4 regions of the Alteromonas sp. 4NS20-0143 genome follow, and region 1 is predicted to be linked to each of the others. Evidence: predicted binding sites of a transcription regulator. Region 1 holds the regulator's gene; each other region holds the start of a gene.

What was found. Region 1 encodes LexA, which represses DNA repair genes until DNA is damaged. Its sites were predicted from a motif close to TACTGTATNNNNATACAGTA; they were not measured.
Region 2: a site for LexA is predicted at 6,475-6,494, ahead of imuA (translesion DNA synthesis-associated protein ImuA). Genes of this name have one in related genera too.
Region 3: a site for LexA is predicted at 1,154-1,173, ahead of AC27HD_RS02610 (S24 family peptidase). Genes of this name have one in related genera too.
Region 4: a site for LexA is predicted at 2,653-2,672, ahead of recN (DNA repair protein RecN). Genes of this name have one in related genera too.

What each region holds. Positions count from the first base shown of each region.
Region 1 covers NZ_BAAJLR010000009.1:50,863-58,532, reverse strand. Annotated here, with positions in the region: gene plsB (glycerol-3-phosphate 1-O-acyltransferase PlsB) at 1-478, opposite strand, end outside; gene AC27HD_RS16095 (GNAT family N-acetyltransferase) at 740-1,225, opposite strand; gene AC27HD_RS16090 (sensor domain-containing diguanylate cyclase) at 1,506-3,797, shown strand; gene lexA (transcriptional repressor LexA) at 3,911-4,537, shown strand; gene coxB (cytochrome c oxidase subunit II) at 5,125-6,288, shown strand; gene ctaD (cytochrome c oxidase subunit I) at 6,298-7,670, shown strand, end outside.
Region 2 covers NZ_BAAJLR010000004.1:7,273-14,942, reverse strand. Annotated here, with positions in the region: gene coaBC (bifunctional phosphopantothenoylcysteine decarboxylase/phosphopantothenate--cysteine ligase CoaBC) at 1-700, shown strand, start outside; gene slmA (nucleoid occlusion factor SlmA) at 893-1,483, shown strand; gene AC27HD_RS10310 (M28 family metallopeptidase) at 1,620-3,287, opposite strand; gene AC27HD_RS10305 (DUF1820 family protein) at 3,478-3,813, shown strand; gene AC27HD_RS10300 (DUF885 domain-containing protein) at 3,853-5,610, shown strand; gene AC27HD_RS10295 (hypothetical protein) at 5,607-6,119, shown strand; gene imuA (translesion DNA synthesis-associated protein ImuA) at 6,507-7,211, shown strand; gene AC27HD_RS10285 (Y-family DNA polymerase) at 7,211-7,670, shown strand, end outside.
Region 3 covers NZ_BAAJLR010000001.1:611,461-619,130, reverse strand. Annotated here, with positions in the region: gene AC27HD_RS02615 (formate/nitrite transporter family protein) at 1-854, opposite strand, end outside; gene AC27HD_RS02610 (S24 family peptidase) at 1,185-1,592, shown strand; gene AC27HD_RS02605 (Y-family DNA polymerase) at 1,592-2,848, shown strand; gene AC27HD_RS02600 (2-hydroxyacid dehydrogenase) at 2,901-3,941, opposite strand; gene AC27HD_RS02595 (glutathione peroxidase) at 4,063-4,542, opposite strand; gene AC27HD_RS02590 (NAD(P)-dependent oxidoreductase) at 4,638-5,513, shown strand; gene AC27HD_RS02585 (response regulator) at 5,542-7,122, opposite strand; gene AC27HD_RS02580 (acyl-CoA dehydrogenase family protein) at 7,538-7,670, shown strand, end outside.
Region 4 covers NZ_BAAJLR010000005.1:77,763-85,432, reverse strand. Annotated here, with positions in the region: gene nadK (NAD(+) kinase) at 1-403, shown strand, start outside; gene dps (DNA starvation/stationary phase protection protein Dps) at 866-1,375, shown strand; gene AC27HD_RS11980 (DUF805 domain-containing protein) at 1,877-2,221, shown strand; gene recN (DNA repair protein RecN) at 2,714-4,399, shown strand; gene AC27HD_RS11970 (outer membrane protein assembly factor BamE) at 4,523-4,879, shown strand; gene tmpT (thiopurine S-methyltransferase) at 5,047-5,697, shown strand; gene AC27HD_RS11960 (family 16 glycosylhydrolase) at 6,479-7,670, shown strand, end outside.

The sequences.
Region 1 (7,670 bases):
AGACAATGAATAACTTTTGGAGCCAGCTTGGTGCCGCTTTGTAAGTGATTAAGTCTCCTAAGCCTGGCTTGCCTTTACCCGGTGTTCTTCCCCAGGTGATAAATACGGGCACTACCTGAAGGTCTAGATTTTCGTGGTCGCGATGTAAATGAAATAAATCAGTAAAGACATCTTCAATGCCAGTACTGTCGCCACCTGAGCGAAAAAGCGGCTGAGTTTTTCTCAAGAATAAGGTGGAAGGGTATTCTCTGCCCGCAAGAGTCAGCGTGTCTGTAGGGCTAGGCAGCCCTAATGCTTGCGTTGACATTCTTAGCGCTAATTGGTCGGTGACCGAGTTAGTCGGTAATAAATAAACAATGGGCTTTTCTTTATCGATCCCTAGCTCGGAGTCGACGTTCACTGGAATACTGTGTGCTTTAACAAGCAACTTAACAGGATAATGAAATACCGATAAAAAGGCTTTTCGCATCCACGACATGAATTCTGTCATCCTATGAAATAAAAACGCAGTTAGTGTATCACAAAACCGGTAATGTCTTCTTTTATGCTGAATTTATGCAGGCGAATCAGAGCGACACTGCGCATTAACGTAAGTGACTGATTAGTAGCATAAGCGATGGTAGCCAATCCTATATAAAGGCTTAAACTTTCATAATGTGCGGTATTGCTCACTATCAAAACTATACACTGCACGCAGAAAAAACGTCCTGGTTAATAACGCTAAACGTCGCGTTATGTTTTAACGGGTATAACGCATGGCCACATTGCAGCGCTCGTAGGCACTTCCGTACTTATCCATTGTTTCTTTGCAGTGCTCAAATCCATTTTTTAAATAAAGGTGAATGGCCGCCTCGCAGCGCTTATTGGTGAGTAAAAATAGGGTGTTGTGAGCGATAGAGGGCGCTAAGGTTAATACATATTGTAATAGCTGCTCGCCTACTTTAAGGCCTCGAACAGTAGAAACCACTCCCATTTTAGTGAGCTCAAAAACGCCTTCCGATTTTTTTGCTAATGCGCAGGCTCCCACCACACCTAGGGTTGGGTGTTTGGCAAACCAGATGTGGCCGCCTTTATTAATAATAAACTCTCTTGGGCGAGAAATAACATCTTCATCAACGGGTTCAAGAACAAACATAGACTCTATCCATTCTCTATTTATCGAATCAAAATAAGGCGATAACTCATCGCTAAAAGGTATAAATTCCAGAGGTAAAGATTGTTCCATCGGTAAAAATTAACTTAATTATGAATAACGCTATGCTAGATAAAAAACGCCATAATGAATAGCATTGTTAGCATCTTTATCACTAGGGCAATTTTTCATTAGGTCATTTTATGATTAGAGCCTTGTCATCAGGAAACGGGGACCTTTACAGTACCGTCAAAGAGATAGGTTTGAAAAATAAGACTTTTGGCTAAAAAATTGTTTTGTAATCATTTTTAAGTTGGCGTTTCATGCATAACTTACTATTTTTATATTAGATTTTACCTACGAGCAAAACACCTTGGACAATAGGCTCTCAACAACCATCGACGCATCGATGCTCAATAGCGAACTTCCGCTCGATTTAGACGATTTAATGACATTATTGGCAGAAGCTTATGATGTGCCCATTGCGTTAATTGGTATTGTTGGTAGGCAAGACGAAGTGATAAAAGCGAGTCATGGCACTGATATCGAGTATATTCCTCGTGAGAATGCGTTTTGTAGTTATGTTGTGGAGTCCGGCGAGCCCCTACTTATTCCCGATGCTACGAAAGATGAGCGCTTTCAACATTCACAAAATGTAATCGACGACAACCATGTCGTATTTTACGCCGGGACACCTATTCATATTGAAGGCGAATCTGTTGGCGCAGTATGCCTTATTGACTCACAGCCAAGGAATATTGGCGAAAAGCACCTCACATTATTAAAGCGAATAGGCTTACTAGTGAGTAAGCATATTGGTCTTTCACGAGAGCATGAAATGCTCAAACGAGAGCACGGCCTAATCGAGAAGTCGCCTATCGTACTTGCGACATGGAATTTCGATACCTCCCTTAAATTAGCGTACATCTCCAAAAACGCACACACAGTCATTGGTGCTGATGCGGCAGATTTATTAGATGGCAAAATTGAGTTCACCGATTTGATGTGCGATGAGTCAGACGCTGACTTTACCTTTGCCATGCAGGCACACATGGAAGGGGTCGAAATCCATGTTTGTAGGCTAAAAATGTCTGTGCCTACTCGCACTATTTGGGTGAGCATGATTTCTACTGCTAGTTTCAACGACAGTGGAAGCCTTTTTTCGGTGCAGGCGTTCTTATTTGATACCAGCGATCAAAAATATGTGGAGGACAAACTCAACGAAACCAATCAGCGAATGCGTCTGCTCTTAGAGGCTTCAGAGCTAGGAACATGGGATTGGAATTTAAAAGCCGATGTGAACCAGGTAAACAGGCGATGGTGTGAAATTGTAGGTATTGATTATGAGTACTACGATACAAGCTATCGATATTCCAGACAGCTTATTCATCCAGCTGACCTCGTGCAATTTGAACAACACCTCGATGAACATTTGCGAGGTGAAACAAGCGTATTTAACACTACGTTTAGAATGAAGCACGCTAATGGTAACTGGGTGTGGGTTGAGTCTTACGGTAAAATTGTTGAAAATGACGTCATGGGAAAACCGCTAAGAGTCGCCGGTATTCACCGTGATATTACGGGAAGAATGGAGAGCGAAATCCATGAAAAGAAAAAAACGCAGCTGCTGCAGTTTATCAATAAAACGCGGGCATCTTATCTAGAAAGCAATGATCTTACACTGGCCTGTCAAACCGTACTCCCCGAGTTAATTGAGCTATCAGACAGTCAGTTTGCTTTTATTGCACAAATGCAGGATAAAGACAGTGAGCCAAAACTCTTTATTCATGCCATTTCAGACATTGTGTGGGACAGTTCTAGCTTTACGCAATACGCAGAGTATAAAAAGCGAAACCTGTACTTCACAAGTTTTGATAATTTGTTTGGCAAAGTTATTACAACCGGTGATGTGATTATTAGCAACACCCCCAAAACTCATCCCGCCTCAAGAGGCACCCCTAAAGGCCACCCTCGTATTAACCGCTTCCTTGGGCTTCCTATTAAGATAAAAGATGAAGTTGTGGGTATGATTGGCTTAGCTAACAAGTTTGAATTTTACAAAGCGTCAGATGCAGCGTTTTTCCAGCCGTTTTTAGATGCATTAGCAGGTTTATTTTATGCGGTTGATTTGGAAACCGCACGGGCAGAAGCTGAAGAAAAACTGCGTATGCTTGCGATGACCGACCCCCTTACCGGCTTGTTAAACAGACGAGCTTTCTTAGATGAATGTAATCTCATCTCCCGAACTCACCAGCAAGTTGCCATAGCCATTATCGACATAGATTACTTCAAGAGTGTCAACGATACCTACGGGCACGATGCTGGCGACTATGCATTAAAGGAGGTTGCATCACTCACTCGCTCTTTTTGCAGCGAGCACGGTGTTGTGGCTAGGTTAGGCGGTGAAGAATTCGCCATTGTGTTAGTGAACAAATCCCCTAATGAAGTAAACAGCACCTTTGAGAGTCTTCGGGAGGCTATAAACGCTGCGCAACTTGTTTACAAAGACGATCGAATCAATATTACTATCAGCACGGGGGTTAGCTATACGTCAGACTGCTTCGATATCGATTTTAGTACCTACTTGTCGGTGGCCGATCAGGCTCTGTACGAGGCTAAGTCAAGTGGTAGAAACCGCACCTGCTGGCAGCCTGGTATACTTTAACTTCATATTTGATAGCGATAGTCGCTTTTTTTGTTTGTGACAGCGTGTCTGCGCTTGTCATTTATGTTTAGGTGTATATACTTACAGGAACTGTATAGACAGACAGGTCTTTTATGCGCCCACTCACAGCTCGACAAACTGAAGTTTTAGAACTTATAAAATCAAACATGCAAGAAACGGGAATGCCGCCTACGCGTGCAGAAATAGCCCGTCACCTAGGTTTTAGGTCTGCTAATGCTGCTGAAGAACATCTTAAGGCACTTGCGCGTAAAGGCGTTATTGAAATTTTGCCAGGAACGTCTCGCGGTATCAAACTGACTGTTCCTATTGAAGAAGAAGTGGTTGAAGAGGAAGGATTACCGTTAATTGGTAGAGTCGCCGCTGGTGAACCTATTCTTGCTCAAGAACACGTAGAGTCGCACTATAAAGTGGATCCTGCTCTATTCCAGCCTCACGCAGACTTTTTGCTTCGCGTAAACGGTATGAGTATGAAAGACATTGGTATACTCGATGGCGACTTACTAGCAGTACATCGCACTACCGATGTACATAACGGCCAAGTTGTAGTAGCAAGGGTTGACGAAGACGTGACGGTGAAGCGCTTAGAAAGACGCGGTAGAGAAGTATTACTTCATGCTGAAAACGATGAGTTTTCGCCTATTAAAGTCGACTTGGCAAACGAGCCGTTTGCCATTGAAGGTATTGCCGTTGGCGTTATTCGAAACGCCGACTGGATGTAGCCTTTTATGACGTTATTATGAAAGCGGCTCAATAGCCGCTTTTTTTTGCACTTAAGTTTGTTGATATGCTTAATAAAACCACTATTAGCTAAGACTTTCAGTGCTTATAAATATCATTAATACACTTCTATATCTGATAAAAATCCACGCACGCTTTCTATCTAATATTAGTAAGATATTACATATTATATTGCCTTGACTTTGTGTGAAATTTGTTCAATTTTTCACGGTTAATGATTGATTTTTAGAAACTAAATGTTGTTTTCCGTTACTAGAGAATTAGTGTAGTTTTCACTGCAAATAACCTGACTATCCCCTGATTTACCTCGCTTTACACTGCATCACAAAACCCACTGCTCAAACTGCGTTAGATTAAATTTTAACTGTCTCATTAAATTTTTAACAGAAAAGACTAGACGGAACGCCATTATTGCGCAATTCTTATACAAGCTTTAACAAAATAATAACAATGACTTTGAATTCAATTTACAAATCGATGTATTGAGTTAATCGTTCACAAACCACTTGGTAGAGACTGCGCATAACAACATTTGGCGTTAATGGTTCTACCATTACGGAGGTGCTGAGTGAAATCACTAAAGACCGCAACTGCAAAATGGTGTGCAAGTGTACCATTTTTGTTTTTTTCTCAATTCCTTTTTGCGCAAGAGGCGGCTGAAGAATTGTCTTCGCTTAACCTTAGACGGGGCGCTACCGATATAAGTGGCCAGGTGTACGACCTGCACATGCTTATGTTCTTTATTTGTGTAGCCATCGCTGTAGTTGTGTTTGGCGTTATGTTTGCCTCCATGTACCTGCACAGAAAATCCCGTGGCGCAAAGCCTGCGAATTTCCACGAAAATGTGAAAGTGGAAATTGCATGGACAGTGGTTCCATTCCTCATCCTAATCTTTATGGCCGTGCCTGCAGCTAATACGCTTATTGCCATGGAAGATACATCTGAAGCTGACATGACCGTGCTAGTCACAGGGTCGCAGTGGAAATGGCACTACAAGTATATGGACAGCGACGTTGAGTATTACTCCTTACTTGCTACTCAGCGCGAACAAATTCAAAACAAATTCACAAAAACCGACAATTATTTATTAGAAGTCGATCGTCCTCTGGTTATACCCACAGGGCAGAAGGTGCGGTTTTTGATCACGTCAGATGATGTTATTCACTCGTGGTGGGTACCTGATTTTGCCGTTAAAAAAGATGCTAACCCTGGCTTCATCAACGAAGCATGGGCAAAGGTGAATGAGCCTGGCGTATATCGAGGCCAGTGTGCAGAGCTGTGCGGTAAAGATCATGGGTATATGCCAATAGTGGTTATTGCAAAAGAGCCAGCGGAATTTGACGCATGGATGGGCGGGCAAGAAGAGCGCGTCCGCCAAGCAAAAGAAGAAGAACAACGTCTATTATCAATGAATATGTCGATGGATGAACTGATGACAGAGGGCGAGCGTGTATACAACGCAACATGCGCGGCGTGTCATATGCCAAATGGCGAAGGTTTACCGGGCGTTTTCCCTGCGCTTAAAGGCAGTAAGATGGCATTGGAAGATCAGCAAGGGCACATTGAAATAGTGCTTCATGGTAAGGCCGGAACGGCGATGCAGTCGTTCAGCAAAATGCTAAGCCTAAAAGAAATTGCAGCGGTTGTTACTTATGAGCGAAATGCATGGGGTAATAACACCGGCGACATGGTTCAGGCTAAAGATGTCAACGCCGCAGCATCAGGAAACTAGGAGCGAGTTATGAGTAAAGCAACTGAAGTAATTTCGCCAGATACCTCTGTGCATCACGATGAGCATGAGCACCACGACCATATACCTAAGGGCATTACGCGGTGGCTGTTTACAACGAATCACAAAGATATAGGTACATTGTACCTATGGTTTGCCTTCATCATGTTTTTGGTGGGCGGCGCCATGGCAATGGTTATCCGTGCGGAGCTTTTCCAACCCGGACTGCAAATTGTCGAACCAAACTTCTTTAACCAGATGACCACGGTTCACGGACTAATCATGGTATTTGGTGCCGTAATGCCGGCGTTCACAGGTTTGGCTAACTGGCTAATACCAATGATGATAGGCGCGCCAGACATGGCGCTCCCCAGAATGAACAACTGGAGTTTTTGGATCCTGCCTGGGGCGTTCTTAATTCTACTTAGCTCGTTATTCATGGAAGGTGGCGGTCCGGCATTTGGTTGGACTTTCTATGCTCCGCTATCAACAACGTACAGTGGTGATTCTACCGCGCTGTTTGTGTTCTCTGTTCATATCATGGGTATCTCTTCAATAATGGGAGCGATAAACGTTATCGTCACCATATTTAATATGCGTGCCCCAGGTATGACGTGGATGAAAATGCCTTTGTTCGTATGGACATGGTTGATTACTGCGTTCTTGCTTATCGCCGTTATGCCTGTACTAGCCGGTGCGGTGACAATGGTTCTGACGGACAAGTTTTTTGGTACGAGCTTCTTCGATGCCGCCGGTGGCGGAGACCCGGTTATGTTCCAGCATATTTTCTGGTTCTTCGGTCATCCGGAAGTGTACATAATGATATTGCCCGCATTTGGTATTATTTCTCAAATTGTGCCAACGTTTTCTCGAAAACCGCTGTTTGGTTACGCCTCTATGGTATACGCAACGGCTTCGATTGCACTGCTGTCTTTCGTAGTGTGGGCTCACCATATGTTTACAACGGGTATGCCGGTGTACATGGAAATGTTCTTTATGTTCGCCACCATGCTTATCTCTGTGCCGACGGGGGTGAAAGTATTCAACTGGGTAGCCACGATGTGGCGAGGCTCGCTGACATTTGAAATGCCAATGATGTTCGCCATTGCGTTTATTGTGCTATTCACTATTGGCGGCTTATCGGGCCTCATGCTGGCGATAACACCTGTTGATTTCCAATACCATGACACTTACTTCGTGGTTGCGCATTTCCATTATGTCTTGGTTACTGGCGCGGTCTTTTCCATTATGGCGGCGGTGTACTACTGGCTGCCGAAGTGGACGGGCAAGATGTACAACACCACGTTGGCGAAATGGCATTTCTGGTGCTCGTTAGTATCGGTAAATGTGCTGTTTTTCCCCATGCACTTTGTTGGATTGGCAGG
Region 2 (7,670 bases), on a different contig from region 1:
TGCCTCTATTGTAAGTCAAACAGTCAACCGGCATGCCGTTGCTGAGCTTCGTGGCAAACACGTTTTAATTACAGCAGGGCCAACAAGAGAGCCTTTGGACCCCGTGCGATATATATCCAACCATAGCTCTGGAAAAATGGGGTTCGCTATTGCCGAAGCTGCCGTGAACGCGGGTGCTGAAGTCACCTTGGTGGCAGGCCCAGTTTCGCTTCAAACACCGCGAGGATGCGAGCGTATAGATGTTACTACGGCAGATGATATGCTAGATGCTTGTGAACAATTCGCGCACAAAGCAGATATTTTCATCAGTACAGCGGCGGTAGCCGATTATAAAGCGGTAAGTGTGGCTGAAAATAAAATCAAAAAATCAGATAATGAGTTAACACTTACTTTTACAAAAAACCCTGATATTCTAGCTACAATTTCACGTAAAGATAACAGGCCATTTTGCGTAGGCTTTGCGGCTGAAAGCCAAGATGTTGAGCAATATGCCCGCCAGAAGCTGACCAATAAAAAGCTTGATATGATAGCGGCCAACGACATAACAGCAGACGGCTTGGGCTTTAATAGCGACAACAACGCACTTCATGTTTTGTGGAAGGGAGGCGATAAAAAGTTACCCGCCACCAGCAAAAGTGAATTAGCACATCAATTAATATCGCTGATTACAACACGGCTTAGTGAAATCGAAAAAAACTAAACGACACCTTTAATGTGTCGATAACAGCAACTCAACATGCTGATTAATAGAAACACGGTTTAAGAAAGCTGCCACAAAAGAAAGTGGTAGGCTTGATAAATAATAACAATAAAACGATAACGTTTTGGCATTAGCCAACTTAACAAGGAACCCGGGTAGAACTTACTCGGTTGCGGAGGAAGTCATTTCGTCATGCCTGCAGTCAAAAAAACAAATCGCAGAGCGCAAATTCTGCAAGCACTTGCTGGAATGCTAGAAACCAACCCAGGTCAGCGTATAACTACAGCAAAATTAGCGGAAAAAGTGGGGGTTTCTGAAGCCGCCCTTTATCGTCACTTTCCAAGTAAGGCTCGTATGTTCGAGGGTCTTATTGAGTTTATAGAAGAAACCTTGTTTACGCGTATTAACAAGATTGTAAACGAAGAGAAAGACTCGTTAACTCGTTGCCAAATGATTTTGCATCTTATCCTTGGTTTTGCAGAAAAAAACCCGGGTATAACCCGTATTCTTAATGGCGATGCGTTAATGGGCGAACAAGATAGGTTACGAGCCCGTATCGCAAAACTTTTTGAGCGCCTAGAAACTCAGTTAAAGCAAGTGCTTAGAGAGAGAAAACTCAGAGAGGGTAAAACCCTTTCTGCCGATGAGGCCATTATTGCAAACATGCTAATTTGTTACACTGATGGACGCATAAACTTATTTATCAGAAGCGGATTCACACGCAAACCTACCGAGCAGTTCAACGAGCAGTGGGCAGCCTTCAAACAAATGTTTGTTGCATAGTATTGATAACGTCCAGTTTTTCTACCAAGACGCGTGCCTGCTTTTTAAAGGCGCGCTGACAAAACTCTAAAAAATGTAGAAGCCACAACAAAAAACGGTGCAATAAGCACCGTTTTTTCGTTAATGAATGGCAATATTATTTGCTAAAGGTATCCCCAAAAAAGTCACCTTCATTCCACTGAGGCTTATCTTCTTGATTTGCTAACGTCCAACCTATTTGAGCATTCACCTTGGTAAAGGTTTCAGCCGCTTTCCAATTAAATGGTTGGTTAATATCATCGCTAGGCTTGTGATAGTGAGTCGACAAAAACTGCCCAAACACTTTGCTGCCATCTACACTTGGATCTTTTGATTTAAGACCTGGCACCATAAACACCGAAGGAACACCTTGCTTAACAAACGCGTAGTGATCTGAGCGCGTAAACAGGGCTTGTTCAGGCCATGGATCTGGGCTTAGTTCAATATCAGCATTTGCCGCCGCTTTTTCCACCGATTGCTGCAAATCGCTGTGGTTTGCACCAAATGCAATAACATCCGCAAACTCATAGGTAAGAATAGGCATATCTAGGTTCACATTAGCCACCATAGACGTTACTGGTACCGTAGGGTTGCGTGCGAAATAGTCGGCACCTAGCAGTCCCTTTTCCTCACCAGTTACAGAAACGAACAAGATAGAACGCTTAGGCTTTTCACTCATCTCACTGAAAAGGCGAGCCGTTTCTAGCATCACTGAGGTGCCTGAGGCATTGTCCATCGCGCCGTTATTGATGTTGTCTTTTTTAACGGTTTTCGCAAAGCCTATGTGGTCAGAGTGAGCAGAAAATACGACGTATTCATCTTTTAACTTCGGATCTGAACCTTCTAACATCCCAACTACGTTAGGACTTGTGATGGTGTCATGCACACTCTTTTTACTGATATCCACGGTGCCTTGTAACGCAAAACCTTTTGGTACTTTGTCAGCCTCAAGGTCAGCATAAACGTCGTCTAAACTGCGCTCAGCGCCTTCAAATAACGTGCGAGCAGCCCCTTCACTCATGTAAGCGCCGCCTTTAAGCTGAGGAAAACTGTTTGCCGGCTCATTGTCATCGTTTAGCCATGCCATGCGTGGTGTATGGATGTAACTTAAACGGCTTTGATAAGGACGCACTTTTTCATTTTTCGGGGTAGTAATAGTGATCATGCCAATGGCACCATTGTCTACAGCATACTTTTGCTTTTGATAACCCGATGCAAAATGCGCCCCTTCTTCTGATGGGAAATCACTCGGCTTACCCGCTAGCGCAACAACAATTTTTCCGTCTACATCTACGCCTTCATAATCGTTGTGCGACAGTTCGTCGGCAACAATTCCGTAGCCCACGAAGACCATTTCACCACTTAACTTCGCATCTACGTTCAATAAGCTAGGACCAGCAAGGTATTGTTTTGGATAGGCGAAATCTACGGTATTGCCGTTTTTCGTCAACGTAAACTGAGGAGATTCTTGAACTAAGTTTGCTTTGCGAAATGATACATCTTGAATAAACCCGTCAGTGCCGGCCGGCGTTAAACCATATTTGGCAAACTCTGTTGCAATATAAAGCGCAGCAATATCGTGCCCACGAGAGCCGGTATCACGTCCCTCTAGTAAATCGTCAGCTAAAAAGAAAAGGTGAGATTTAATTCGCTGAGTATCTGGGCTAAATGCCCCCTCAGTTGATGCATGGGCTTTTGAGGAATGTTCTGTCGTTGAATGATTGTGTGCACTCGCGGCGAAAGTCATTGCCGTTATTGCACTACCTAGTAGTAGTTTTTTTATCATTTTAATTCACCAAGTTTTTATTACGCAAAAATGTTTATTACATGCTTGTCGCTGTAAGTAACATGTTAACTCAGTTCATAGGGGCATTGCTATGCAACCCATTTTGTTTAACACGGGTTTTCTGCCATTGCTCGCATAGTAGGGTCGTTATAAAATTCACTCGTAATTTTTTAAATGATAAGAGTGGCACATGTCTAACGAAGCGTTGTTATATCGTATTCAATTCATCAGCAATGGTGAGCGATACGAGCTATATGTAAAAACTCTCATGCAAGGAAGTCTATTTGGCTTTGTTGAAATTGGGGATTTTGTCTGGGATACGCATACCAGCGTTGTACTCGACCCTAGCCATGAAAAGTTAAAATCTGAATTTGCAGAAGTCACAAAAACCTATATTCCTATGCACAATGTCTTGCGCATTGACGCTGTAAAGAAAAAAGGTTCTGCCAAAATTACTCAATTAGAAAACAAATCTGATAAAGTAACTCAATTTCCTAGTCCAATTTATACACCAACTAAAGAGTAACGCGCCGGGGTTTTCCGGTTAAGGTTACCGGAGACCCTTATGTATCGCTTGCTTCTTGCCGCTACGCTTTTACTTTGCAGCCTCGGCTTATCAGCCAAAAGCTATGATGATAAAAGTCTGTATACACTGCTCGATAACATTTGGCAGTATGAAATGTCTGTATCTCCACTGCTTGCCTCTCGCCAAGGTAATACAGACCTTGCGCATGCACTGCCTGACATATCTCCTGAAGGGCTGAGTGGTCAGCATAAAAATTGGCTTAAGTTCCAAAACCAACTGGCGCATTATGAAAGAAGCAATTTATCGCAAGATGCGTTTATTGCTTTATTGATGCAGCGATACAGGTTGGCAAACTATATAGACCAGTACACGTATCGCTCTTACCTTGTTCCCATTAACTCAGAATACGGTTTTCACAGCGCCATGGCGTCTTTGCCAAACCTGTCTACGTTTAAGCGCGTAGCAGATTACGAGGCGTATATCAGTCGCTTACAGGCGCTAAAACCCTATTTCGAGCAGCAAATTGACTATATGAAACAGGCATTAGCAGAGGGATATACCCAACCTAGCGCTGTACTTAACGGTTTCGAAGATTCTATTTCAACGTATTTAGTGAACGACGTGAAAGAAAGCAGCTTCTACGGGCCCTTTACTCGTTTTCCAGACTATTTTAGCGACACAGAAAAAGCAGCATTGAAAAAACAAGGCCAGCAAGCAGTACGCAATTTTGTACTACCGGCTTACCAAGCGTTTTATGACTTTATGGTGAATGACTATATTCCTGGCGCTCGGGATGACATAGCCGCAGAGAAATGGCCTGATGGGGTTAACTATTACGCAAACAGAGCTAAACATTACACAACCACAGATATGAGCCCAAAAGAGATCCATGAACTGGGCTTATCTGAGGTAGCGAGAATTCGCGCGCAAATGCAGCAGATTGTTGATGACTTAGCGTTTGATGGCTCAATAAACGAATTCATTACATTTTTACGGGAAGACCCTCAGTTTTATGCCACCAGCGCGGAAGAGCTGCTGAAAGAGGCGTCTTTTATCGCTAAAAAAATGGATGCCAAACTGCCGGAATTGTTTGAATACCTGCCTAGAACCCCCTACGGTGTTGCTCCAGTGCCAGATGCCATTGCGCCTAAGTACACCACCGGCCGCTACATTCATCCAAGTAGAGACGATCAGCCAGGTTACTACTGGGTAAATACCTATGCTCTTGATAAGCGCCCCTTGTATGCACTACCTGCATTAACCCTTCATGAAGCTGTGCCGGGGCATCACTTACAAATATCATTAGCAGCAGAGCTTGAGGATCTACCCATGGTTCGCCGCAATACATATATTTCGGCATTTGGCGAGGGCTGGGGATTATATTCAGAATTTCTTGGTATTGAAGCAGGCATTTATGAAGACCCTTACGATAACTTTGGCCGTTTAAGTTATGAAATGTGGCGTGCATGCCGCTTAGTCGTGGATACAGGTATGCATACTATGGGCTGGAGTCGCCAACAAGCGGTAGACTACATGATGGAAAATACTGCACTGTCTGAGCACAACGTTAACACCGAGATTGACCGTTATATATCATGGCCTGCTCAGGCGCTGTCGTACAAAATAGGCGAAATAAAAATAAAAGCGCTACGTGAAAAAGCAGAAACTGAATTAGGCGAACACTTTGACGTTCGAAAATTCCACCGAGCTGTATTAGAAAATGGCTCAGTTCCACTTTTCATCTTGGAACAGCGTATTAATACGTTTATAAAGGAACAAAAGGCTAAAGAGCTATGATTGTTGCATTTGGTGTTATCGGGGTACTCATTCTTCTTTTGATTTATTTCGTGCTACGCGCGCAAAACTTGCAGAAAGAATTAATACTTTCCCGCTCTGCCAATAAGCAGAACAACAGCAAAGTCAATTACGCTCAGCGCAACTTGGTATTAGTGACTGATGCTTTGGAAAAAAACCTGACGCAGCGTTTGCAGAGCCTGTATAAAAGCAGGCTTATTAATCAAGACCAGTATAATGCTTTGTTACCCTTGATGACGTACTTTTCAACCATTGTGATGAACTGCTGCGAAAAAGGCGATTCGCTGGAAGAGTCACTTAAAAAAGCCTTAAGTAACGAAGAGATTTCTTTAGAAGGAATACAGTTAGTTGTAAAAGACTTACCCAGTAATCTTAGAATGTTGTGGTCTAAAAACACAGCCGATGGATTTATAGCATTTTGCCAAGCTGTTACGTCGGTAAAAAGCAGCAGCGACTCTCAAGACGCAGCACAAGCTAAAAAGGCATCCTAACGGCCCAGATTATTCGGCATAACCTACTCTCGGCATAACCAATTGTCGTCATAACTGAGCCTCGGTATCACTAGGTATAAGTCACTTAACTAGTACGGATTAATTGAAAGCTGCTGTTACAGGCAGCTTTGGTTATTGGTGCTTTTAAAGTCTCCATCTTTGTTTTTTCTTATTACTTTTTTATTGCCACATTCATCGAGCAATTTTTATATCTATCTTTATTATCAGCTTCTCGCTCATAAAAAGTGTGAAGTGAAATTTAATGTCTTTCCTTTTTAAAATAATCAGTACGTTAGCAAACTACGAAGTAGAAAGGCGCCGGTTTATCTTGAAAAGACTTCACCTCTCACTATAATACTGTACATATATACAGTATTTGTTGGTGTTATGAATAAGTCATTATCTACGTTAGAAAACCACCCGCATATTTGGCGGGCTAGAGAGCAGAGTCAGCAAGAAGAGCGATTTTCGTTGGGTTTTGATCAGCTAGATGAAGCGCTAAACGGCGGCGTTTCAACCTCTGGCGTGGTTCGTATACGCACACTAACTGGCATTGGCGAGCTCTCTCTATTCAAACAAGTCATCAGCAAGCAACGCTCGCATAAGATGATTGTATTTGTAAACCCGCCAGGAGATATTCAAACCCCTTGGTTAGCAACATTTGGAATTGATGTTAAACAGGTTTTAATTATAAAGCCCAGTACTGAAAAGGAGTCACTGTGGGCAACTGAACAGTGTTTGAAGAGTACGGCCTGCCATTGCGTTATTTTGTGGAGTAATGGGGTAAATACAAAGGAAGCCAGGCGTCTACAAGTAGCAGCAACACATAACGATGCACTTTGTCTTCTTTTCACCCGTCCTAACAGAAGTAGTATGCGCAACAGCGCAGCACTGCAGACATTACCTATCTCTCTAGATTTATGCCTTAACTATCGACAACATGCGTTGGAAGTCAGCGTGCTAAAGCAGCGCCATGGCTGGCCAAAAGATAATATTGCCATACATAACGACTGGACTGCGAACAACCGAGCAATCAAGTGGGCAGTTGAACATAACAAAGTAAAACGTCATGTACTTCACTCAGTGAGTTAATGATGTTGTGGGCCTACCTGTATTTTCATCAAATTACCTTGGATACGCATGAAAAGGCGAGTTTGAGTACGGGCAATAGCCCTCAATACAACACGCAAAAAGAAGTACGACATAAAAGAACAGGTGAATCGGCGAATGGGCTACACCAACCGGGCAAAACACAAATACCGGCTGTTATTGTTTATTGCGAAAAAACAAATCGCATTGTTCAGCGAAATAACGGGGCACTTCAGCAAGGTATAGAGATAGGCCACGGGCTTGCTCAGGCTGCCGCATTATGTCCTCAAATCTGCATTATTCCTTTTAGTGAAGACAATGAACGCCTCACTCTTGTACAACTAGCCCACCAACTTTATCCATTTGTTTCCGATATTGTCTTGGACACCCATAATACACTGGCTATACGACTTGATAATTTAGTGCATTACTATGGCGGTCACAAAGAGCTGTGGAGCACTA
Region 3 (7,670 bases), on a different contig from region 1:
TGTCCCCAGACTAAAAATGAGAATATTAATGTGCCACCCACTACATTGCCCAAAAATACGGGAAGAAAAAATCCAAATGTGGCATCCATCAACCCAAGTTCCCCCAGCCACATGAGATAGGCCATCTCAACGGAGCCTGCCACAATATGGGTAAAGTCTCCCGCAGCGATTAACCATGTGAATACCAGAATAATCATAAAGGCCGACGATTCGGATTGGGGGATCATCCAAACGATCGCAGCGATAAGAATACCTGCGGGAATGGCCTTGTAAAAACTATCTAAGGGGGGCATAAACACAGCGTGTTCGCTTAGAGAGAGCATAGCTGGCGCCAGATCTTCAGGTAATGCTGGTGTAAACACATACAACGCCGTTATCAAAAAAGCGCCAATCACATTTGCTGCCAACACAATGCTCCACAGCTTTGCCACGCAGAACATGTTTTTCTTTTTAAAATCTTCTATGAGTGGGAGTACGGTCGTTATTGTATTTTCGGTGAATAATTGCATGCGGCCCAATATCACCAGCATGAAACCAAGGCTATAACCAATGTTTTCAATTAAATAACCATAAGGCGCATCGGGCAGATACGTGCGAAGAATTGCTTCCCCGAGCACTGAAAATGAAATTAAGATACCGGCGGCTATTCCCGACCATAACAAGCTTTGAGTCGGCCTGGTGAGTTCCTCTTGCCCTGCTTGTTTTATGGCTTCATAAACAATACGGGATTTTGGCTGTGACAAATCTTCTACTTCACGAGCCATTTTTTTGCTCTCAGTGTCATTGCTCTCGGAGTTATTACTCTTTGAGTTTTTGCTTTCAGCGCTTTTACGTTGTTCTGTTTCGTCCGACATAGTTTGACAATCACTCCGCTTGAATATACAGCCCGCTCGCGCTGTCGATGTCCATCTTCGAATAGAACATGCTTGTACAATATTCTCGAATAACATTCTCGTACAATATGGACGGCGCATGTAAAGCGAATTGATATTGGCATCAAAGATAGTTAACAGCGTGTCATTTAAACTTTATCTGAGGGATAACGGATCATCCGGGTTTTTGTTCTTTATCAGACTATAGTTGCCAGAAAATCAGGTCTTTAACTTTCCGATTAAAAATGTAATTTGACGGCAATCCAAGTTTAAAAATACAATACTGTATATGTGTACAGTATTGTGGTTTTTATGAAAGTTATACCTATCAAAGCACAAGCAGGATTAGTGGGGTTCGAAAGCCCTGCTGCAGAATACATAGAGATGGAGTTAAGCTTGGACGAGTTGCTCATCGATAAACCCTCCGCTACGTGGATTGGTGTCGCTCAGGGCACCTCAATGGAACTGGACGGCATCTTTGATGGTGATGTGCTCATCATTTCACGCGCGGAACAGGTCAAACACATGTCTATTATCGTTGCGGTGCTTAACGGCGTGTTTTGCTGTAAACGGCTAGACATGGAGCGTCGTGCGTTACTTTCTGCGCAATCTGACGCCTTACCGTACTTTATACAAGAGGGCGATGACTTTTCACTTGAAGGGGTAGTGACACGTTCAGTGAGAATTCACGTGCCGCTTAACAAGAAGGTAGGCGCCTAGTGTTCTTTTTGTGCGATGCGTCGGGGTTTTATTCATCTGCAGAAAAAGTGATGCGGCCAGACCTGCGTAAAAAGCCAGTGATTACCCTTAGCAATAACGATGGCTGTGTGGTGGCAGTGTGTCCCATAGCGAAACGATTAGGCATTAAGAAATTCGTACCTTATTTTCAGGTAAAAGACGTTGTCGAAAAATACGGCGTAACGGTAACGAGTTCAAACTATGAACTGTATCATTCTCTGAGTACCAAAATGATGGACACCATCGGCCAATTCGCCGATGACATCTATGTGTATTCTATAGACGAAGTGTTTGCGCGCTTTAACACTGCGCTTTCTCACGAAAGTTGGATGGCGCTAGGCCGTGAAATCAGACAAACGGTATGGAAAGAGGTGAGATTACCTGTAGGCGCAGGAGGAGGATTAACCCCTACGTTAGCCAAAGCAGCCAGCCACGCTGGTAAGCGACTTCCTGGGTATAATGGTGTTGCAGTTATTCACAGCGAGCAAGAGCGCGTCAATATCTTAGAGCAGATGGATGTCACGGATGTGTGGGGGGTAGGTCGCCGTTTAGGACAAAAGCTGACAGCCCTTGGAATTAATAACGCGCTTCAACTGTCCCAGCAGTCACCGGCGCGGATAAGAAAGCAATTTTCAATTTTATTAGAAAACACGGTCAGAGAACTCAATGGCGAACTTCGTATTCACTGGGATGATGTGAGGCCTGACAAACAACAGATTTACAGTACACGTACTTTTGGTGCACGAGTGACAACGAAAGCAGAATTACACAAGGCGATTACAGGGCATTGCGAAAGCGCAATGCGTAAACTGCGTAAGCAGCGTGGGTTAACAAAGGCTATCACTGTCTTTGCATCTAACTCGCCCCATGATGACGCGCGCTATTACAGGAAGTCGGTGTATCACCAGTTTGCCGTACCCACTATGGACACCCGTTTAGTTACTAACGCTATTCCTGCCGTTATAGATAAAATTCACAAGCCGGGTATTTGTTTTTATCGCTGTGGCGTGGGCCTTGTCGAGATTTTATCCGCAGCTAATTATCAAGCTGACCTGTTTGCCGAAAACAAAGATAACCCTAAATTGATGAATGTGCTTGACGCTGTCAATGATAGATATGGTAAAAGCACGCTCCAAATTGCATCAAAGGGTTTCACTAAAACTCATGAAATGAAACGACAGTTTATCACTCAACGAGCGACCACCCGATGGAGTGATATACCGACGATTAAATGTTGAACCACAGGTGATGGTAACGCGCGGCTCACAAATTCTCAGCAATCTGTTTTATTCATATTTCAACGATATTGTTGTTATTAATAATATTATCTATTGTCACGTGGGCTATCTCATTAAGTGCCTCAGCGGTAAAAAAGCCTTGATGACCTGTAATCAATACATTGGGAAAGGTGGTCAAGCGCTGAAAGTTGTCATCTTGAATAATATCTTGGGAGTGGTCGGTAAAGAACAGCTCCGATTCCCGCTCATATACGTCTAATCCAAGGTAGCCTATTTTCTTACTTTTGAGCCCGTCTATTATTGCTTGATCGTCCACAAGACCACCTCGCGAGGTATTGATTAGCATGACTCCATTCTGCATTTTGTGAAGCGACTCGCTATTTATCATGTGATGGCTGTTCTCATTGAGTGGACAGTGTAAAGATACAATCGTACTTTCACCAAAGAGGGTATCTAAATCTACATACTGTGCGCCTAAGTCTCTTGCTTCCTGGTTTTCATAAGGATCGTAGCAAAGAACGCGGCAGCCAAAACCATTTAAAATGCGAATAACCGAACAACCAATCTTACCCGTACCGACTACGCCTACGGTCTTGTTGTGTAGCGTAAATCCCAAAAGGCCATTTAGCGCAAAGTTACCCTCTCTCACTCTATTGTAGGCTTTATGAGTTTGTCTATTTAGCGTGAGGATTAGGGCGAGAGTATGCTCGGCAACGGTTTGCGGGCTATATGCCGGCACTCTACTTACTTGAATGCCATAGTCATGTGCCGCTTTTATATCTACGTTGTTAAAACCAGCGCAGCGCAGCGCAATATGTTTCACCTTGCATTGCGCAAGTGCTTTGATTGTTTCAGCGCCAATATCATCATTGACAAAGGCAATAACCACATCGTACCCGTCACACAAACGTGCCGTAGATGCTGTTAGCCCGTGAGTAAAGTACGTTATAGTGACAGCGCGGTTATAGGAAGGCTCGCCGCTATTTACGATACTATTTGGGGCGCTGTTTTCAGCACAAGCCCAGGCACTATCTAATGCGCGTTCAAATACCGCTTTGTCATACTCTTGCGTACTGAAACACGCGACGTGTATTGTTTCGTTATCTTTCATGCGTTCCCCTTGACGCTATTTGGGCGCTATTCATCACAGTTTTTTTTAAAACGGAGCTCTTTTTAAGAGGAGCTCTTTTTAAAGGCGCTCTTTTTTAAAAGAGCTAGGGAAGCAACTTTACGATATCTTTTTCGATATCTTCAGGCTTCATGGTTGGCGCGTAGCGCTTAATCACATCGCCTTTATCGTTTACCAAAAACTTAGTGAAATTCCATTTAATACGTTTACTGCCAAGTAACCCGGGCGCTCTATTCTTTAATTCGGTGAAAAGTGGGTCTTCATCGGCGCCATTTACGTCAACTTTCTTGAATAACGAAAACGACACACCAAAGTTCATTTCGCAAAACTGCGCAATTTCATCATCGCTACCTGGCTCTTGATGGCCAAACTGATCACATGGAAAACCCAGTACTTCAAAACCTCTGTCTTTGTATTTTTTATACAGTGACTCGAGGCCTTTATACTGTGGGGTAAAACCGCATTTGCTAGCGGTGTTAACAATAAGCAATGTTTTGCCCGCATAGTGCGCAAGTGGAACAGCGTCTCCGGTATTACTTGTCACAGTGTGCTGATAAATAGTCAATTTCTTTCCTTTATATTTTTGTTAGTGTGAATTCTGATATTCTATTAGCCAAAAGAAGCTTAGCTTCTACTGTAAACAACAAGAGAGTATTTTGCATGTCAGATTTAAACGTAAGCTTTTTAGGGCTAGGTGTTATGGGATTTCCTATGGCCGGACACTTGGCAAATGCAGGCTACAAGGTCACAGTTTACAATCGAACGTCATCAAAAGCACAGCAGTGGTTATCAACCTATTCAGGCGTTGCGCCAACAAGTACGATAGCAAAAACCCCTGAGGAAGCTGCCGAAGGTGCAGATATTGTTTTTATGTGTGTGGGTGACGACAACGACGTTAGAGAAATAGGTACCCGTGCACTTAGCAGAATGAAACCTGATGCGGTGTTAGTAGACCATACTACCGCCTCAGCTGATATTGCGAGAGAGCTAGACGCCGAATGCCGAAAGGAAAAGGTACACTTTTTGGATGCGCCGGTTTCTGGTGGGCAGGCAGGGGCTGAAAATGGACAACTCACCATCATGGTGGGTGGAGAAGAAGCAAGCTTTCATCGCATTCAACCAGTAATCAATAATTATGCTCGCCACAGTCAGCTTCTAGGGAAGTGTGGTAGCGGTCAACTTGCAAAAATGATGAACCAAATTTGTATCGCCGGTATTGTTCAGGGGCTATCTGAAGCGTTACATTTTGGCCAAAAGGCCGGTCTCGACTGTAACGCGGTTATCGATGTTATTAGCAAAGGCGCGGCACAATCATGGCAAATGGAAAATCGCGCTAGCACTATGTTATCTAACACTTACGATTTTGGTTTTGCTGTTGACTGGATGCGCAAAGATTTGGGCATAGCGCTAGATGAAGCAAAACGAAATGGCTCGACCCTCGCGCTAACCGCATTGGTCGATCAGTATTACGCCGATGTACAGAAATTGGGTGGCAGTAGATGGGACACTTCGAGCTTGCTGACACGCCTAAAGTAAGTTTATATAAACACCGTGCTTGAGATAGCTAGCTGTTTGCCCTCACAGACAAGGTGAGCTGAGCGAGTCTGGCTGTGTTTGACTCGCTAAGGGCTAGCTCAGAAAGCGTATCTAGCAACTGGTGAATATTAAATCGTCGGTATACGGCAGTATCGGCTTCAACCATACATTGTAGTAGGTTGAGGCCGAATGCAGCAGTAGCAGGCGACAGTTGAAATGCATCATAAAAGTGCTTCATCGCCTGAGCGTATAAACCGTCAATGAAAAGTTGGGTGCCAGTATCGTTTATCGCTACCGCATGCTCATGATTAAGGCCGAGGCGTTCACCTCCTGAAAAAATAGACTCCTCGTTCATCACCTGCTCAGAAATGCCCTGAATGTCGCTGTTCTTTTGTTTTGCCATCAGTAATAATTCACCTGCGCGACGCTCATCTCCCAAACTGTGATGGACTTTTGCAGCGATAACCAGCATAGAAGGCTCGGTTCTGAGGTGGTTATCCATATAGTCAGGCTCAAGGAAATAAGCCGCCTTGTCCAAATCCCCATCAAGTACCGATGAAAAGGCGAGCAGGTAGTCTCGCTTTTGTAACGTTTGGGCGTCTGCCTGGTTTCGACCGGCAATGCCAACCAGCTTGCGAGCTTGAGATAAGCTTTCTTTCCGATTGGTCTGCGGCGAATCCTCTGCAAGCAGTAAATAAAACTCCGCTAGCTCAAAAGTGAAATCGTTGAATCTATCTTTGGCAGACCTATGCAGAGCTCGTTTTTTCTGCAGCAGGTCGATGGCTTCTACCACCTTATCTTGCTTTTGAAATGCTAGGCTTTTGAGTTTGGCCGCGGGTAAACTCAATTCACTAAACTTGATTTGTTCTAAGTACTTTTCAACATCTTCATAAGAGTGTTGTTCAAAAGACAGAGACGCCAGCCATTCAAACGCTTCGTCTCTGGCTAAGCTGGAGTTTACCATTGAGCTTAGCTGTTCTTTGCACTGTGGCCATTGACCAGCCGCATACTGGCATTTTATTTTTCCCCACTGTGCCCACAATACTTTATCTGAGCGACTTAGAATGTCGTCGTAAATATTAAGCGCTCGCTGAACCTCACCATTATTGAATAACAATCGGGCGTACAGCTTGCGAATATCTGAAACTAGGCGAGGGGGAATGCCTTCTTTAATCTTAGTTCGTATAACACCTATTGCTCTTTCAAGTTGCTTATTATCAAGCGCTTCTAAAACGTTTTTCACGAAATCGCGATAGTAGAGATAATGTTTTATCTGACGGGAAAGTGATGCAATGGTATAGGGCTTAATAAGCAACACATCGGGCTGCAGGTCCATAATTCGACCGATGACCTGTGGAGAACGATCTGATGTAAGAAAAAATACGCCAGTACTGGGTTTAATAAAGTCGGCTTCTTTTAAACTTTGCAGCCACTCTACGCCCGTTTTCCCCTCGCCCAGGTGATAATCCATGATGAGCAATTCAAAGTTTTGTTTTCGCAAGGCGGCTTTGAGTTCTACCCCCGAGGTGTAGCTACTAACCGATAAATTCGCGATAGACATAACGTGACCGCGCAATGCTGTGCGGGCGGTGGCGTTGTCTTCTACAATAGCTGCTCGTAATTCCACAAAAACCAAGGTTAGTGATAACTCTGTAACTAGCTTACCAGCGAAGGCTCAAAACTGCACGAAACAATAAAAAACCTTAGCATCTACATTCGCCATAATTTTAGTTACACGCTATCAGCAGCTTATTATCCGGTATCCGTTTGTTAAAAAGCGACTAATTTAACAACTAATTCAAACACAACTAAAACTACAGCTAAAACGAGTCGTTGAAACGTGACGGTCTTTACAGAAACGCATTACAAAGAACGGAACACATTGGACAGCATTTTCGTCACATTTTATTTACGTCATCGCAATTATAATTTAATTAATGTTTTACCTTTACGTTTACGTAAGGGGTAACTTTTAGTTATCGTGTTAATACAGTGTAAAGTCACAATAATGAAAGGCAATCCACATGAACTTTGAATTAAATGATGATCAATTGGCGTTTGAAGAAACAGCACGTCAGTTCGCACAACAAGAATTAGCACCACATGCTGCTATGTGGGACAGAGAGCACCACTTCCCAGTTGACGCTATCAAAAAAG
Region 4 (7,670 bases), on a different contig from region 1:
GGAGTTCGAGATTTATATCGACGAACAGTTTGTGTTTAGCCAGCGCAGTGATGGACTCATTGTAGCAACGCCAACGGGCTCAACCGCCTATTCGCTCTCCGCAGGCGGGCCCATCATTATGCCAAAACTTGATGCGCTAACCTTAGTGCCCATGTTTCCCCATACTCTGAGCAGCAGACCTATTGTGGTAGACGCCGACAGCCAGGTATCGATGAAAGTGTCAAAAGTGAATAGTGACTCGTTGCAAGTAAGCTGCGACAGCCACATTGTATTGCCGGTTTTACCCGGCGATGAAATTCGCATAAACAAAAGTATCGATAAACTTCACTTAGTACACCCTAAGGGCTATAGCTACTTTAACGTATTGCGTAAAAAGCTGGGCTGGGGCAGTAAGCTCTACTAATGTAGGGCACTCGCCTTCTGCCATACGTGTGGCCGCCATACGTGTGAATACTGCAGATGTAGACTAAACATCTATGGCTTCATTTACCCTGTCTTCGTAAAGTTTTCGAATTTCTCGAGCCTAGCGAACTTTGTGGCAAGTTAACCGGCTTTTCTACCTAATGTTCGCCCTGCCATACAAAGAACACTGAATATTTTACACGGCTATTCATATTTCGAGCATCTTTTTCGCACCTTTTAGATGAACCTATCACATTGAAAAATAAAGAAAAATTAACCTTTGCGAATTTATTCAATTAAATTAGTTACTTATAATTTTGGTACAAGTCGGCATACCGGTTGCAACAACTTAAGCAACTGGCTCGATAATCTATGTTGTTTCAACACAACTTTTGAAGGTCGAAAGACTCGATAAGTATTATCAACACCTATTTACTGAAGCGATAATAAGGAGTTTATTATTATGAGTAACAACGAACTTAAATTTACTGCACCAGGTATGGATAACGAAACTGCAGCAAGCACTATCAAAACGTTAGAGCAACGTTTAGTGGCGCTACTTGATCTGCAGCTCACCCTGAAGCACATTCACTGGAATGTAGTAGGTCCAAACTTCATTGGTGTGCACGAAATGCTAGACCCACAAGTTGATGCAGTGCGCGAAATGACTGATACCATTGCAGAACGAATTGCCACACTGGGCGGCGTACCGAAAGGCACACCCAAAGCCATTGTAGAGGGTCGCTCGTGGAATGATTATGAGTTAGGCAAGGGCCTAGTGACTGACCATTTAAAAGCGCTAGATGCAGTGTATGACGGTGTAAATGGCGATCACCGCAAGGCGATTGAAGGCTTAGGCGACTTGGACCCAGTGTCGGAGGATATGATTACAGGTCAGTTAGCTGAACTAGAGCAGTTCCAATGGTTCGTAAGAGCGCATTTAGAATCAGGTAGCGGCGAACTAGCCCAATAGTTCCATCGGTAAACAGTACCGTTAGGAAAATAAAGGAAGGCCACCGAGGCCTTCCTTTTTTTTTGTTTTCTATTTTCCCCTTGTCTTACTTCTTCTCTTTCCCTATTTTTTACTTTCCTCACATTTTTTCCCAAACGAATTTCTTCGCTTACTCACTTGTATCTATCTTTAACGTAATGCGAGTAATTACATGAGGTGGAATTGCCATTAACTTTACAGTGACCACTGGCAAAAAAAGTTGTAGGCTAAATTTCGAAGCAGAGGTCTTACGAACATTGGAAAGTGTGTGCTTTGTTTATAAAAAACTAATTTATATACAAATCAAAAAATACTCCTACGGCTTAATACCTTCTGCTTAGAAATATTATTTGCAGCCAAAAAAATGGTGCAAAAAAACAAAAATTAAAAACAACACTTAAATAGAGGTATATGGCTAGTCTGACGTAATTCATCGCCGATTACCGTAACCAAACATCATTAGACAAAAAGGAGTTCCATTTAATGGACTATTTTACAAAAGCGCTTAAACACTATGCTGATTTTACAGGCCGTGCGCGGCGCACAGAATACTGGATGTTTTATCTGTTCTACATTATTTTTTACATTGTGTGTTCAGCTGTTGGATACTTCCTTGGCACTGAATTTATAACGATGATTTACGCCCTTGCATTATTAATTCCCTTACTGAGTGCAGGCGCAAGGCGTTTACATGACACTGGCCGCTCAGGTTGGTGGCAGCTACTCAATCTAATTCCGATAATTGGCTCAATTATTTTGATTATTCTCTTAGCGCAAGACAGCCATGATGATAATGAATATGGGCCAAACCCTAAAGCTAGTCTTTAGGTTTAAGTTATAGGCTTAGGTTGTAGGCTTAGGTTTTAGGTAATTGCCTTAGCAAATAGTTTTGTGGTTTACCTGTATAAGTAACAAGTGACGTGTAATAAAGCGCATGATGAATTTCACTCTCATGCGTTTTTTCTTCCTAATTGTTATTCCTTTTTTATAGTAGTTTTATTTCAATTAGCGTCAATCGACTACAATATGAAGTTGCACCAGGCCAATGCAACAGCGCATCGCGATAGCTAATTGTAAAAACAAGTGCAAAAAGCAAGTGCAACAACAGTTGCAATAGTAAAGCGCAATAGGCAAGGCACGCATAAAAATATCGTAAAACCTGTACAGCCCCCATAAATAGTGGGTCAGATAAAAATTTTCGGCAAATAACACCTCGCAAATCGACAGATTACATTCGACTATACTTTACATCTCAAGAATACTGTATATATTTACATGTACTGTATATATCATCATGTTCAACTTTATTAGAGTGTGGTTATGTTAGCGAATCTTTCGATATCAAATTTTGCCGTTGTAAAACAACTTTCTGTTCATTTTGAAAATGGCCTCACTGCGGTTACAGGTGAGACCGGGGCAGGTAAATCAATTGCCATTGATGCCCTAAGCTTGTGCCTTGGTGAAAGGGCCGATGCAAATGCGGTAAGAAAAGGTTCAGCAAAAGCCGAAATAGTGGCGCACTTTTCACTTGCTGATAATGCAAGTGCAAAAGCGTTTCTCGACGAACATGAATTAACCTCGGATGAAGATGAAACCAGCTGCTTTATCCGCCGGGTAATATCGAAAGAAGGTCGCTCAAAAGCCTTCATTAACGGCACTCCAGTATCTTTGCAGCAACTAAAAGGTCTCGGCCAAACACTGCTTTCCATTCATGGTCAAAACACCCATCTACAGCTAATAAAAGAAGATTATCAGCGCCAGCTTATTGATAGTTACGCAGACCATACTCATTTAATGAATGATGTAAAAGACGCTTATGGCTCGTGGAGAGACAAACAAAAAACGCTCAATGAACTGCGTTCGAAAGCTCAACAAAGAGAAGATCGTCTGCAGTTACTTACCTATCAGGTGCAAGAACTCGACGAGTTTGCCATTGAGAATGGCGAATTTGAAGAACTTGAAATTGAGCACAAACGCTTAAGCAACGGTCAGAGTTTATTAGAACAAGCGCAAACCAGTGTGTATAACCTCTATGAAAATGATGAAGGGAATGCGCTGACCGTTATTCAAAGCAGTATTGAGAAGCTTGGCGAATTAGAAGCACACGATGCGAGCCTAACGCCTATCATCGCCCTCCTTAACGACGCATCAATTCAAGTTGAAGAAGCAGCAAGCGAACTGCGTGGTTACTGCGATCAATTGGAAATAGACCCTCTGCGTTTACAGCAGGTTGAAGCCCGCTATTCAAAAGCGATGGAGCTGGCTCGTAAACACGCCGTAACGCCTGAAGAACTTGCTCAACATCACCAGTTATTGTCGCAAGAATTTGCTGCACTTGGCGAGCAGGAAAGCTTACTAGGCACACTCGAACACGATGTTGAAGCAGCAAGACAATATTATTTGGTGGCAACAAGCAGTTTATCTGAAAGCCGAATGAAAGCAGCTCAAAGTTTTGCAAACGACATTGAATCACAAATTCAGCAAATGAATATGCCGCACGCTAAAGTGTGTATTGATATTCTTTATGACGAGCTGAAAAAGCCCGCAGTTAATGGGGTAGATACGATTGCCTTTAAAGTATCAACGAACCCTGGGCAAGATGCCGACGTATTGGAGAAAGTGGTATCAGGCGGTGAGCTTTCTCGAATAGGTTTAGCTATTCAGGTTATTGCTAGCGATAGCCATGCTACCCCCACTATGATTTTTGACGAAGTGGACACCGGTATTAGCGGACCAACCGCTTCAATTGTAGGTGCACTGCTAAGAAAATTAGGAAAGCAGTCTCAGGTTATGTGTGTCACCCATTTACCTCAAGTGGCGGCACAAGCACATAACCAGCTTTTTGTTACCAAGCTTACTGATGGCGAAAGTACAGAAACACAGATGATACCGCTGACGAAACAAGACCGAATTGACGAACTCGCCCGACTGTTAGCTGGCGACAAAGTAACCAAATCGGCACTTGCTAACGCAAAAGAGCTGCTAAAAAGCGCTTCATCGAACTAAAATGCAGTTGATTGGTCATAGTTGTCAATGTAGCATGCCTTCGCGCTTGCATTAAAACAGCTGAGGTTTCCTTATGAGGAAACCTTTAGGCACTAACAAAGGCAATACTGGACTTATATACGCATGAAGTTGCACCATCTTATAGTTATTCTTTGCATTACATTTACTACCACAGCTTGTTCTAACTGGATTTTCAGAATTGACGTTCCGCAGGGCAATTTTCTCGATCAGCGTGATGTTGAAAAACTGCGTATTAATATGACAAAAGAGCAAGTTATCTACGTGTTAGGTAACCCTGTTGTTCAAGACTCTTTTGATAGCGACACGTGGTATTACGTTTACGATATGAAGCGTGGTATGAAAGACAGAGGCGACGACTTCCAGCGTCAAATGATCATCACGTTTGTAGACAATAAAGTGGCTAACGTTGAAGGCGACTTTGAACTGTCTGAAGACTTCAATACTCCTCTCGACGAGTAATTCAAAGACGTCGTTTTACAGCAGTGCAGAAAAATAGCACAGAAGCAGGTTATTAACCTGCTTTTTTAAATGTGCTTCTATTTTCTACGATATTATATTTAATCTGTTAGATTCGTAGCATTAGACTTAAAGCACTAGATATAGGGTATTTGATTTAGGGTATTAATATGGAACATAGCTTTTGGCACAGCAAATGGCACAATAATGAAATTGGGTTTCATGAACCCACTGGTAATGCCTTGCTGGTGAAATATAGTGATGTTTTATTAGGCCCAGGTAGTAATGAAGCCTCACAAAAGCGAATCTTTGTGCCCTTGTGCGGGAAAACTAGAGATATTTCATGGTTGCTGTCAAAGGGCTGTCAGGTTGTTGGTGCAGAGCTTAGCGAGGTGGCTATTACACAGCTGTTCGACGATCTCGACATTACTCCCACTGTTAAGTCTTCGTCTAAGGGTAAAGTATATTCAGCCCCTAACCTTACCATTTTTGTTGGTGATATTTTTGCACTTGGTCGTGATGACATTGGCGAAATAACAGGTGTGTATGATAGAGCAGCATTAGTTGCTTTGCCCGATGATCTTCGTCGAAAGTACGCTAACCACCTTATAGACATAACTCATAACGCCCCCCAATTAGTTATCACATTCGACTATGACCAGAGTGAACTGCCAGGTCCTCCTTTTTGTGTGAATGACGAAATGGTTGCTGATATGTATGCTAGTAATTATTCAATTTCGCAGCTTGAGCGCTCTAATGTAGAAGGCGGTTTAAAAAGAAAAGTGAAAGCAGACAGCCTGGTCTTTAAGCTCAGTCTTTAAGCTTAATCTTTAGGCTTCGTCTTTAATCGTAGTGCTTAGTTCTGGGTTCAAGTTTTTGCACTTAAGAGCTCACAACAATCCGTTCACGCTGCAGGTTCACTTGTGATTCTCCTTATTAGTATCCTTATAAGTACCCACATTAATGCATTCATTAGTACTTTCGATGTTAGGTTATAAATTCCCAATCGAGTTGTCTCCCCATCTAGTCTTCTCACACCCACAGCAAAACGCGTTTTTTATTAATATCTAGGTCATTTCCTCGTTTTATAAGTTAAATAAGTCAGGTTAAAGTGGCTTATCTGTCCCCAATTCCTCGTTTTGCTTATCCTATAACTATCATAAAATCAGTAATTTAGACTTAAGTCTAATTCGCCACATATGTAAAAAAAATGTAATAAATCAACATTTGCACAATTATAGTCTTGAACTAATATCAAATTCAGAAAACCACGATACACAGTGTTCTGAAAAGCATTGAGCTTTATACCAACGCTTCTTATTGATTATTGAATGTTTGCGCGTGCTAGGTGTACCCAGCGCCCTAATACTTAGAATGAAGTTCTTGCATAGGTATTCGCTGCCGTCTAATCAAGCCTGTGTGCTCGATGAGTATCTACTCGTAATCAGAGTGCTTAGTCGTTGTTTTCTCTACCTTTCGTTGGAATTCGCCGTGAAGGGTAGCGCAGTTTCACTGTGCAAGTTTCTATTTGGACTCTCACAGTGACATTTGCACTAAAAAACGAGATAGAAAACACACTACGCACTTTGAGAGTAATGCCGCATGAGCACTAACAACACTTGGTTTGGCCTTGCATTAATTGCAGGCAGCACATTGATACTAGGCGGATGTCAAAACGACGATGAGGCCATCGGAGGTACGTTAGAGAATCCCCCTCCCCCAACATCAGCCAATTACGAATTAATTTGGGCAGACGAGTTTGACGGCAATGCCCTAGACACGAATAAATGGGAAGTTCAATTGGGAGACGGGACGTCTGAAGGATTACCACCAGGTTGGGGTAATAACGAGCAACAATACTACACCGCAGACAACATTACTGTTGAAGACGGTGTACTAGTTATAGAGGCTCGCGTAGGCGATTCTCCAGACGCTAATTTTGCATTTACCTCCGGCAGGCTTCGCACTCAAGGAATTTTAGATTTTACCTACGGACGAATTGAAGCTCGTATACAAGTGCCTGAAGGTCTTGGGCTGTGGCCGGCATTTTGGACACTGGGAAGTGACCCCTCGCCCTTTGGAGAATGGGCTGCAAAAGGTGAAATAGACATTATGGAGTCTTTTGGACAAGCCACGCCTTTTGTAGCAGGTACAGTGCACTATGGGCAAAGGTTCCCGCTAAATGAAAGCGCTACCAAAACGTTTGAAATCGACCCCGCCGACGGTTTTCATGACTACGCAGTAGAATGGGATTCGCAGCGTATACGTTGGTTTGTAGATGGCGTGCATTACTTTACAGTTAGCCGAGATACGTATTGGAATTACTATTTCAAAAACCAAATGGAAGGCTTCTTAGCCGGCGAAGAAGATGCTCCCTTCAATGAAAATCAGCATCTTCTTCTTAACCTTGCTGTAGGTGGCGATCCGGCAGGCACACCAAACCCCAACGACACTGATGTATTTCCAGGGCAAATGCTCGTGGACTATGTGCGGGTTTATCAGTGTCCGCTTCCCCCTGTAAATGATGGGTTAGGGTGTGAAAATAGTATTGACCAAGTTGACCCGTTCGTTATCACTCAAGGCGGTGATGGTACCCCGCCTGCGCAAAACGTAGAGATAAACAGCTTTAGTTTATACGACAACGGGCCTGGCGTACTCTTCCCTGACAGTAACAGCGAGCGTCCACTAGGTATAGGCGTTTTCGACAACAACGGAGCACTTACCGTATCCGAAGTCGAGGCTGCAGACGCTGATAGAGGTACCGTCATTGAAGTTGTCACTTCCGGCGGCGGTA